4 regions of the Streptomyces sp. NPDC005799 genome follow, and region 3 is predicted to be linked to each of the others. Evidence: riboswitches for the same ligand, from Rfam matches in the RefSeq annotation. Region 3 holds a riboswitch; each other region holds the start of a gene.

Region 1 (2,190 bases), on a different contig from region 3:
CCTCCCGCCTGGACCGCGTCCTGCGCGAGGAGAAGGGCTACACCTACGGAGTGCGGGCCTTCGGCCAGGTCCTGCGCTCCGCCCCGGACGGCACGGGCGCGTCGATGCTCGCCATCAGCGGCTCCGTCGACACCCCGAACACCGGCCCGGCGCTCGACGACCTCTGGAAGGTGCTGCGCACGCTCGCCGAGGGCGGCCTCACGGACGCCGAGCGTGACGTCGCCGTGCAGAACCTCGTCGGGGTGGCGCCGCTGAAGTACGAGACGGCGGCGGCCGTGGCAGGCACGCTGGCCGACCAGGTCGAACAGCACCTGCCGGACGACTACCAGGCGACGCTGTACCAGCAGCTCGCCGCGACCGGCACCGTGGAGGCCACCGCGGCGGTCGTGAACGCCTTCCCCGTCGACCGGTTGGTGACCGTCCTGGTCGGGGACGCGGCGCAGATCAAGGGGCCCGTAGAGGCTTTGAACATCGGTGAAGTGACCGTGGTGTCCGCCGAGTAGCGGCACACGGGCGTGGCGGGGCCCTGGTGACGGAAGCGTCACCAGGGCCCTCTTATGTCCGAATTGAAGGAAGAATGAAGGAGAGTGGGCCGTTTGCTCTGTGGGATGCGCTACAAACACCCTGATCCGTTTGGGAATTGAAAGTGGCCCCGCTTAGCGTCGTCCGGGCTGTCCGTCAGGCAGTGCGCCGCACCCGCGGCACCGGACAGTCATCGCCGAGTCCCCGTACGGCGCGAGCCAGGGGAGCCGGGGACCCATCGCAGTCCCTGGGGTGAATCGGACGCCCACGCGCGTAGCGAGGGTGTCCGTAGGAGACCTTCCTGCTCCGAACCCGTCAGCTAACCCGGTAGGCGAGAGGGAAGGAAAGGAACAGCCTGTACATGGCGTTCATGTGCGCCACCGGGAAGCACCGTCGTCCCAGCCGGATCAAGCGCTCCACCGCCCAGGCCGCCGGCGTCGCGGCCCTCGCCACCACCGGTGTCATCGGTGCCCTCGCGGCCCCCGCGCTCGCCGCCGACAACGCGGCCGGCGCCGTCGAGCAGACCGGTCTCACCCCCGTCATCACCATCGGCGACTCGATCGCCGCCAAGATCGACGCGCAGGCCGACGCGCAGAAGCAGGCCGCCGAGATGGCCGCCCGCAAGAAGGCGGCCGAGGAGGCCGCGCGCAAGAAGGCCGAGGCGGAGGCGAAGAAGGCCCGCGAGGCCAAGGAGCGCGCCGCCCGCGAGGCCGAGCGCAAGCGCCTCAACACCTTCGTCGCCCCGATCTCGAACTCGTACGTCTCCACGGGCTACAAGGCCAGCAGTTCCCTGTGGTCCTCGGGCAGTCACACCGGCATCGACTTCCACGCCGCGACCGGCACCACCGTGCACGCCGTCGGCTACGGCACGGTCGTGCAGACCGGCTGGGGCGGTGCGTACGGCAACCAGATCGTGATCAAGATGAACGACGGCACGTACACCCAGTACGGCCACCTGTCGTCCATCGGTGTCTCCGTCGGCCAGAAGGTCGTCACCGGCCAGCAGATCGGCCTCTCCGGCTCGACCGGCAACACCACCGGGCCGCACCTGCACTTCGAGGCCCGTACGACGCCGGAGTACGGCTCCGACATCGACCCCGTCGCCTACCTCCGCTCGCACGGCGTGAACGTCTGACGGAGGATCGCGAGATCCCGCGAAGCCCCGGCTCCCCGAGCCGGGGCTTTCCGCGTTTCAGTCGTCCCGCTGTCCAAAAAATATCCATGGATTCCGGTCCGCCGTCGGAAATTCCCGCCCTTTGCAATAGAGTCACTGGACACACGTCCATGGTCGACGTTTCACGGGGATTAAGGCGGAGGTCGGACATGCGTATTCCGGCGCACTCGGTGTGCACGGCCATCCGGGACGACATCGTCGCGGGTGTCTACGAGCGCGGCAGCCGCCTCACCGAGGAACTCCTCGCCCGCCGCTACGGCGTCTCGCGCGTCCCCGTCCGCGAGGCCCTGCGCACCCTGGAGGCCGAGGGCTTCGTCGTCACCCGGCGGCACGCGGGCGCGTGCGTCGCGGAACCGACCGAGCAGGAGGCCTCCGACCTGCTGGAGATGCGCCTGCTGCTGGAGCCGCTCGGCGCCTCCCGGGCCGCCCAGCGCCGCACCGAGGCGCATCTGAAGGTGCTGCGCGGCCTGGTCAGACTGGGCCAGGAGCGGGCC
Region 2 (2,190 bases), on a different contig from region 3:
GTCCGTCCTGCGGTCCCGCGGTCTCCAGGATCTGTCCGGTGACCAGGCGCTCGAACGCCTCGGCCTGCACGCGCACGGCCTCCGGACCGAGGTCGGCCAGGATGTGCGAGGCACGCGCGAAGAGGAAGTCGCCGGTCAGCACCGCCACCGAGTTGCCCCAGCGGGTGTTCGCGCTGTCGACCCCGCGGCGCACCGCCGCCTCGTCCATGACGTCGTCGTGGTACAGCGTGGCGAGGTGGGTCAGCTCCACGACCACGGCGGACGGCACGACTCCGGGCGCGTACGGGTCGCCGAACTGGGCGGCGAGCATCACGAGCAGCGGCCTGAAGCGCTTTCCACCCGCCCGCACCAGGTGCTGGGCGGCCTCCGTGATGAAGGGGACCTCACTCTTGGTGGCTTCGAGCAGTCCCTCCTCGACGGCCGCCAATCCGGCCTGGACATCGGCTTCCAGAGCCTGGTCCCGCACGCTCAGCCCGAACGGCCCGACGACGGTCACGAGGGGTCTCCTGTCTGCTGGTGTCTACTGGCGGTTACGCGGTTTGTCGATACGTCGCTGCCATCACTCAAGTCAGCGTATCCGGTCACCTTTCGATCACCGCTGCCGCCCACCCGTCCAGGCCGGGCGGTATCGGATCACGACCGGTATGTTTTTGATCAACTGATATGAACCGATTTTTACCGACTTGCGCGCCCGACGTGAAGAGGAGCGGCGGCGCGTGTCCCGAACAGAAGCCGACGCCGAGCCCGGCAGTCAACCTTTCCCCGGTGACGACCACGCATTCCTCGGCAGTCAGGCCATCCCGATACCCCCGTCCGCCGACACGCTCACCAATGGCGGAACGGGCGATCGCCACGGCCTGCCCCACGGACGGCTGTTTCACTACGAGTTGAGTTCATTGCCCGTTTTGCCTCTCTTGTCTAAACCAGTGACTTGGCTCACGCCTGAGCGTGCTCCGCATTCCGGTGCATTTCTCCCGATCCGCCTTCTGTCGCGCCCGAGTTGAGGCTTGGCGGCCGCAAAGGATCCAGCGCCCCATATGCCTCAGACCAAGGTCAACAGGGGTGATGTGTGAATTCGGGACTTGTTCCGGACATGTGCTCTCGCATACGTTCCCGGCCTGTCGGGCGGACGCCTAATCCTGCCGCCGCCCGTTCCACCAACCGAGAACGCACGGCAGGAGCGGGGGAACCAGGTAGTTCGCCGATTCGGACGTCCCAGGACATCCGGTCCGGCTCGGGGTGAAGTCGTGTCGCCGTACGGCGGTGCGGCCGGGCATCTCCCGCCCGAACCCGACAGCTCACCTCGCAGGCGACGGAGAGGAACCTCGTCATGTCCGCTGCCGCTCAGCACCGCCGTACCAGAAGCTCCCGCATCGTCCGCAAGCTCGCCGTCATCGGCACGGGTGCCGCCGTACTCGCCCTGCCGATCGTGGGCGCGACCAGCGCCTCCGCCGCCACGCCCACCGTGGCCACCGCCACCTCGCTGGGCTACGCCAACAATCTCGACGGCTGGATCCGGGCCTCCCTCCAGGTCATGGCGCAGCACGGGATCCCCGGCACCTACAACGGCATCTACCGCAACGTGATCCGCGAGTCCTCGGGCAACCCGTACGCGATCAACAACTGGGACTCCAACGCGCTCGCCGGCACCCCGTCCAAGGGTCTGCTGCAGGTCATCGATCCGACCTTCGCCGCCTACCACGTGTCCGGCACCTCGTGGGACCCCTACGACCCGGTCGCCAACATCACCGCCGCCTGCAACTACGCGGCAGCGCGCTACGGTTCGATCGACAACGTGTACGGCGCCTACTGAGCCGACCGGTCAGTCAGAACAGTCTCTCGAGGACGACGGCGATGCCGTCGTCCTCGTTCGACAGGGTGATCTCGTCGGCCACCGCCTTGAGTTCGGGGTGGGCGTTGGCCATCGCGACGCCGTGGGCGGCCCAGTCGAACATCGGGATGTCGTTGGGCATGTCGCCGAAGGCGATGGTCTGCCGCGGGCCGAGCCCCAGGTGTTCGGCGGCCAGCGCGAGGCCGGTGGCCTTGGTGATGCCGCATGGCTGGAGTTCGACGGTCCCGGGCCCCGACATGGTGACGGTGGCCAGCGAGCCCACCACCGAACGCGCCGTCGCCGCCAACTCGTCGTCGGACAGGTCGGGATGGCGCAGCAGCACCTTGCTGATGGGCTCG
Region 3 (2,190 bases):
GGGCGACCCCGACGCGCCCCGCCTCTTCGGCCCGGGCGGCTACCAGGGCGGACGGCTCAGGCTGGTGGAGAGCCGGCGGATCGAGGACGTGGTCCTCATGCGCTACGAGCCCACCGCCCCCGGCACCGGCCCGCTGGCCTCCGCCGCCGACCACCACTGGCTCCGCCTCGCCTGCGACCTGGCGGCCCAGTGCCCGCCCTCGCGGACCGCGTTCAGCGTCGGCGCGGTGGTCGTCGCCGCCGACGGCACGGAGCTGGCCCGCGGCCACTCCCGCGAGGCCGGCGACCCCGTGGTCCACGCGGAGGAGGCGGCCCTGGCCAAGCTCGACCCGGCCGATCCGAGGCTCGCGTCCGCGACGGTATACAGCAGCCTGGAGCCCTGCGCCCACCGCGCGTCCCGTCCCAAGCCGTGCGCCCGGCTGATCCTGGAGGCGGGGGTACGGCGGGTGGTGACCGCGTGGCGGGAGCCGGACACCTTCGTGGAGGCCGCCGACGGCAGCGGTCTGCTGGCGTCGCGGGGCGTCGAGGTGGTCGTCCTGCCCGAGTACGAGGAGCGGGCGAAGGCGCCGAACGCCCATCTGCCGGGCTGAAAAACGCAGGTGGAGCGGGGGTGGACGCGGGGGCGGACGGAAACCCTGGTGCTGGGCGTCCCGCGGATGGCGTATGCTGGTCTCACAACGACGCGGGGTGGAGCAGCTCGGTAGCTCGCTGGGCTCATAACCCAGAGGTCGCAGGTTCAAATCCTGTCCCCGCTACTGAAGGCCGAGGGCCGGAATCCAGTGACTGGATTCCGGCCCTCGGTGTTTCACGTTTCCCGGACCGTCGCTCCCTGTGCGGAACCTGGGACAAGGTCAACTCGCCCGATTTTCACCGGTCATGGCCCGAACGTCCGCGCCAAAAACGTTTAATGATCAAGCCGAACTGCTTGGAAACCCCACCCCGGGTCTATTAACGTTCGATAACGCAGCGCGGTCGTCCCAGCCGTCACAAGAGGCGGCTCCGTGCGCACGCGCCGAATCCCGCAAGGGAACCGGGGAACCACCACCCTGGGGTGAATCGCGCGGAAACCGCCGTGGACCCACGGCAGGTTTACGCGCGTAGGAGACCTTCCTGCTCCGAACCCGTCAGCTAACCCGGTAGGCGAGAAGGAAGGAAAGGAGCACGCCCACGTGGCGTCCAACCCGCCTGCCCCGGCAGCCCCGTTCGTGCCGGGCACCCGGCCCTTCGGCTTCGGCCCCAGCGACGACGAGGGCCAGTGGGAGGAGTGGAACCCCACCGAGGAGTCCCTCCGCCCGGTACGCGGCCGGCACCGTGTCTCCAGGCAGCGCGGCGGGGGACTCGCCCGCAGCTCCACGGTTCTCGGCGTCGGTGTCATAGCCGCCGTCGGCGCGGGCGGCATGGCCAGCGCCAACACCGGCAAGCCGCCGGTGTCCATCTCCCTGCCCGACCTGGCCTCCGTCGCCCATGTGTTCGACGCCGGCTCCGATGCCCCCAAGGGCTCCGCGACCGCGCTCAGCGCTGTCGGGGTGAGCACCAAGGACACCGAGCAGGGCGCCCGGGACGCCGGTGAGGCGCTGCGCGACCGCATCATGGCGCAGGCCGAGTCGCAGCAGGTCCAGCTCGACAGCAAGGCCCAGTCGGCCACCGAGGCGGCCCTCGCCAAGCAGATCGACGATGCGGCCGCCAAGGCGGAGAAGGACGCGGCGGCCAAGGCGCAGGCCGCCAAGGAGAAGGCGGAGGCGGCGGCCAAGAAGGCGGCCGAGGACGTCAAGCTCGCCGAACTCGCCAAGCAGTACAAGCTGCCGGTCGTCTCCTACACGATCACCGGCACCTTCGGTCAGGCCGGCTCCATGTGGTCCTCCGGTTACCACACGGGCCTCGACTTCGCCGCGCCGACGGGCACGCTCATCAAGGCCATCCACTCCGGCACCATCACGGAGGCCGGCTGGGCGGGGTCGTACGGCTACCGCACGATCCTCACCCTCGACGACGGCACCGAGCTGTGGTTCTGCCACCAGTCCTCGATCAGCGTCAGCGTCGGTCAGAAGGTCGCCGCCGGTGACGTCATCGGCCGGATCGGCGCCACGGGCAACGTGACCGGCCCGCACCTGCACCTCGAGGTCCACCCGAACGGGCAGGCCACCGGCATCGACCCGATGACCTGGCTGCGCAGCAGGGGCCTCAACCCCTG
Region 4 (2,190 bases), on a different contig from region 3:
GGTGCAGCGCTGCCGGGGCGGTGAACAGCGCGGCGGCGAGGACCGCCAGCAGCAGCGTGGTGACGTACGTGGCGCGCTGGAAGGCGTCGAGGGAGGTGAAGCGCTGGGTGAAGGCCAGGCTGAGCAGGAAGGCGAAGAGGATCTGCACGCCGGTCTGGGTGACGCGCAGCTCCTGCAGCAGCTCGACGAAGTTGCGGTCGGCGCGCTCCAGCGGGGTCTCGTTGCGCGCGGACGGATGGTGGTGGTCCATCGGGTACGGGTAACCACTCCGGCCCCCGTCAGGCCCGTGGGGCGGCGTCGGGTCAGGTCCGCCGCCGCCCCACGGGAGAGTCAGCTGACCCGGCCGTACCAGACGCTCTTGGTCCAGATCTTCTGCAGCCTCACCACGTCCCCGGTCTTGGGGGCGTGCCAGATCTTCCCCTTCCCGGCGTAGATGCCCACGTGGTAGACGTTCGACCCCGAGTGGAAGAACACGAGGTCTCCGGCCTTGCGGCTCTTCGCGGAGATGTGGTGGGTCTTGTTGTACTGCTGGGCCGCCGTACGGGGCAGCTTCTTGCCCGCAGCCTTGTACGAGTACAGCGTGAGGCCCGAGCAGTCGAAGCGGCGAGGTCCGGTGGCGCCCCACTTGTACGGGGAACCCTTTTTGGACGCCGCTACCTGAAGCGCCTTCGTCGCCGGCGTCGCGGCCGCGGCGTCGGATGCGACGCCCGGGATCACGACGGAGCCGCCCACGGCGGCCAGGGTGAGAGCCGAGGCCGTACCGGCCCGGACCATCAGCGACGGGACACGATTGAGCGCAGTCATGCGCAACCCTTCGTCAGCCGCCTGTGAAGGATGACCTGTCGGATTCGGGCTGGCGAAGTTGCCCGGCCGCTGACGCGGCTTCACCCCAAGGGCTGCTCGGGCTCGGTCATGGCGTGACCGTCCCGGCGACCCGTCGTGCCTGGGTCCTCCACTCCTGCCGATCCACTTCCTGTCGACCGGTCATCCGGGCGGCGGCAGGACTCGGCGTCCGCCCGGACCGCCCCGCCGCTGTGGCGGGGGCTTGTCGTCAGACAGGGATCTTGACTCACGGATGTCCGAAAATCCCAATGGAATCGGGGGTTTGTGTTGTTACTCACCACTCACCCGTTCGGGTGGACACCCCTGTGTTCGAGGCGGGGTAGACGACCCCGAGGAGGCTCGGACCAGGCATGGAATGTCCCATTCCGCCCTGAGGCTACGCGCGTTGCGCAACTGGAACGGTCGCGAAAAAGGATCCGCGTCTACTCCAAAGGGGGGTACGCCTTTTGGTCCGTTTCAACCCCGGTGCGGACGCCCCGCGACCCGGCCGGGGCGTCCGCACTCCTGGGGGCACGTCAACTGGCGGAGTCCGGCGGCACGGTGACGCGGGCCGTGCGCCGCTCCCCGTCCAGCACCCGAAGCGCCCGCCCCAGCGTCTCGGCGTGCAGCTCCGTCTCGCCGCGCTGGTGCATCAGGGCGAGCGCGTCGCGCAGTTCGGCCGCCTTGGCCACCAGCGCCTGGGCGGCACGCAGTCCGCGGTAGGTGTCCCCGTGGTGCGCCGGGTTGATCCGGCCCAGCAGGTCGACGACGTCGAGATAACGGTCGATCAGCTCGCCCTCCGCGCGGGTGAGCGCGGGCAGCGGAGGGAGTTCGGGTGGCAGCACCGGCCGCTCACCGCCCGCTGGGCGGCGCGAGGGTGTCCTTGCGGCTGGGGATGATCCGGTCCACCAGTCCGTACGCCAGGGCGCCCGGGGCGTCGAGGATCTTGTCCCGCTCGATGTCCGCGCTCACCTGCTCCGGGCTGCGCCCGGTGTGCCGCACCAGCATCTCCTCCAGCCGGGCCCGCGTCCGGGTCAACTCCGCGGCCTGGATGGCCAGATCGCTGGCCTGACCCTGCACCGGTTCGTAGAGCGCCGGCTGGTGGAGCACCACCCGGGCGCCCGGCAGCGCGGCGCGCTTGCCCGGGGTGCCGGCCGCCAGCAGCACGGCGGCGGACGAACCGGCCTGGCCCAGGCAGACCGTCTCCACGTCGCAGCCGACGTACTGGATCGTGTCGTAGATCGCCGACATCGCGGTGAACGAGCCGCCCGGGGAGTTGATGTACAGCGCGATGTCCCGGTCCGGGTCCTGGTACTCGAGGTGCATGAACTGCGCCATCACGTCGTTCGCCGAGGTGTCGTCGATCTG

What was found. A riboswitch is a leader RNA that binds a small molecule or an ion and turns the genes downstream of it on or off. The one in region 3 is predicted to bind cyclic di-AMP.
Positions count from the first base shown of each region.
Region 1: it holds a riboswitch for cyclic di-AMP, as region 3 does, so the genes downstream of both, ABZ453_RS43130 (M23 family metallopeptidase) here and ABZ453_RS40140 (M23 family metallopeptidase) in region 3, are expected to answer to the same signal.
Region 2: it holds a riboswitch for cyclic di-AMP, as region 3 does, so the genes downstream of both, ABZ453_RS22815 (transglycosylase SLT domain-containing protein) here and ABZ453_RS40140 (M23 family metallopeptidase) in region 3, are expected to answer to the same signal.
Region 4: it holds a riboswitch for cyclic di-AMP, as region 3 does, so the genes downstream of both, ABZ453_RS04640 (C40 family peptidase) here and ABZ453_RS40140 (M23 family metallopeptidase) in region 3, are expected to answer to the same signal.

Region 1 covers NZ_JBEXXQ010000067.1:27,916-30,105, reverse strand. The annotation lists gene ABZ453_RS43135 (pitrilysin family protein) at 1-503, shown strand, start outside; cyclic di-AMP (ydaO/yuaA leader) riboswitch at 707-871, shown strand; gene ABZ453_RS43130 (M23 family metallopeptidase) at 884-1,657, shown strand; gene ABZ453_RS43125 (GntR family transcriptional regulator) at 1,846-2,190, shown strand, end outside.
Region 2 covers NZ_JBEXXQ010000022.1:142,010-144,199, forward strand. The annotation lists gene ABZ453_RS22805 (polyprenyl synthetase family protein) at 1-496, opposite strand, end outside; gene ABZ453_RS22810 (hypothetical protein) at 582-854, opposite strand; cyclic di-AMP (ydaO/yuaA leader) riboswitch at 1,137-1,325, shown strand; gene ABZ453_RS22815 (transglycosylase SLT domain-containing protein) at 1,331-1,813, shown strand; gene ABZ453_RS22820 (HAD family hydrolase) at 1,827-2,190, opposite strand, start outside.
Region 3 covers NZ_JBEXXQ010000057.1:23,332-25,521, reverse strand. The annotation lists gene ABZ453_RS40150 (dihydrofolate reductase family protein) at 1-589, shown strand, start outside; tRNA gene ABZ453_RS40145 (tRNA-Met) at 681-754, shown strand; cyclic di-AMP (ydaO/yuaA leader) riboswitch at 1,000-1,157, shown strand; gene ABZ453_RS40140 (M23 family metallopeptidase) at 1,169-2,190, shown strand, end outside.
Region 4 covers NZ_JBEXXQ010000003.1:215,206-217,395, reverse strand. The annotation lists gene ABZ453_RS04645 (DUF6328 family protein) at 1-250, opposite strand, end outside; gene ABZ453_RS04640 (C40 family peptidase) at 331-804, opposite strand; cyclic di-AMP (ydaO/yuaA leader) riboswitch at 808-1,021, opposite strand; gene ABZ453_RS04635 (hypothetical protein) at 1,359-1,667, opposite strand; gene ABZ453_RS04630 (ATP-dependent Clp protease proteolytic subunit) at 1,675-2,190, opposite strand, start outside.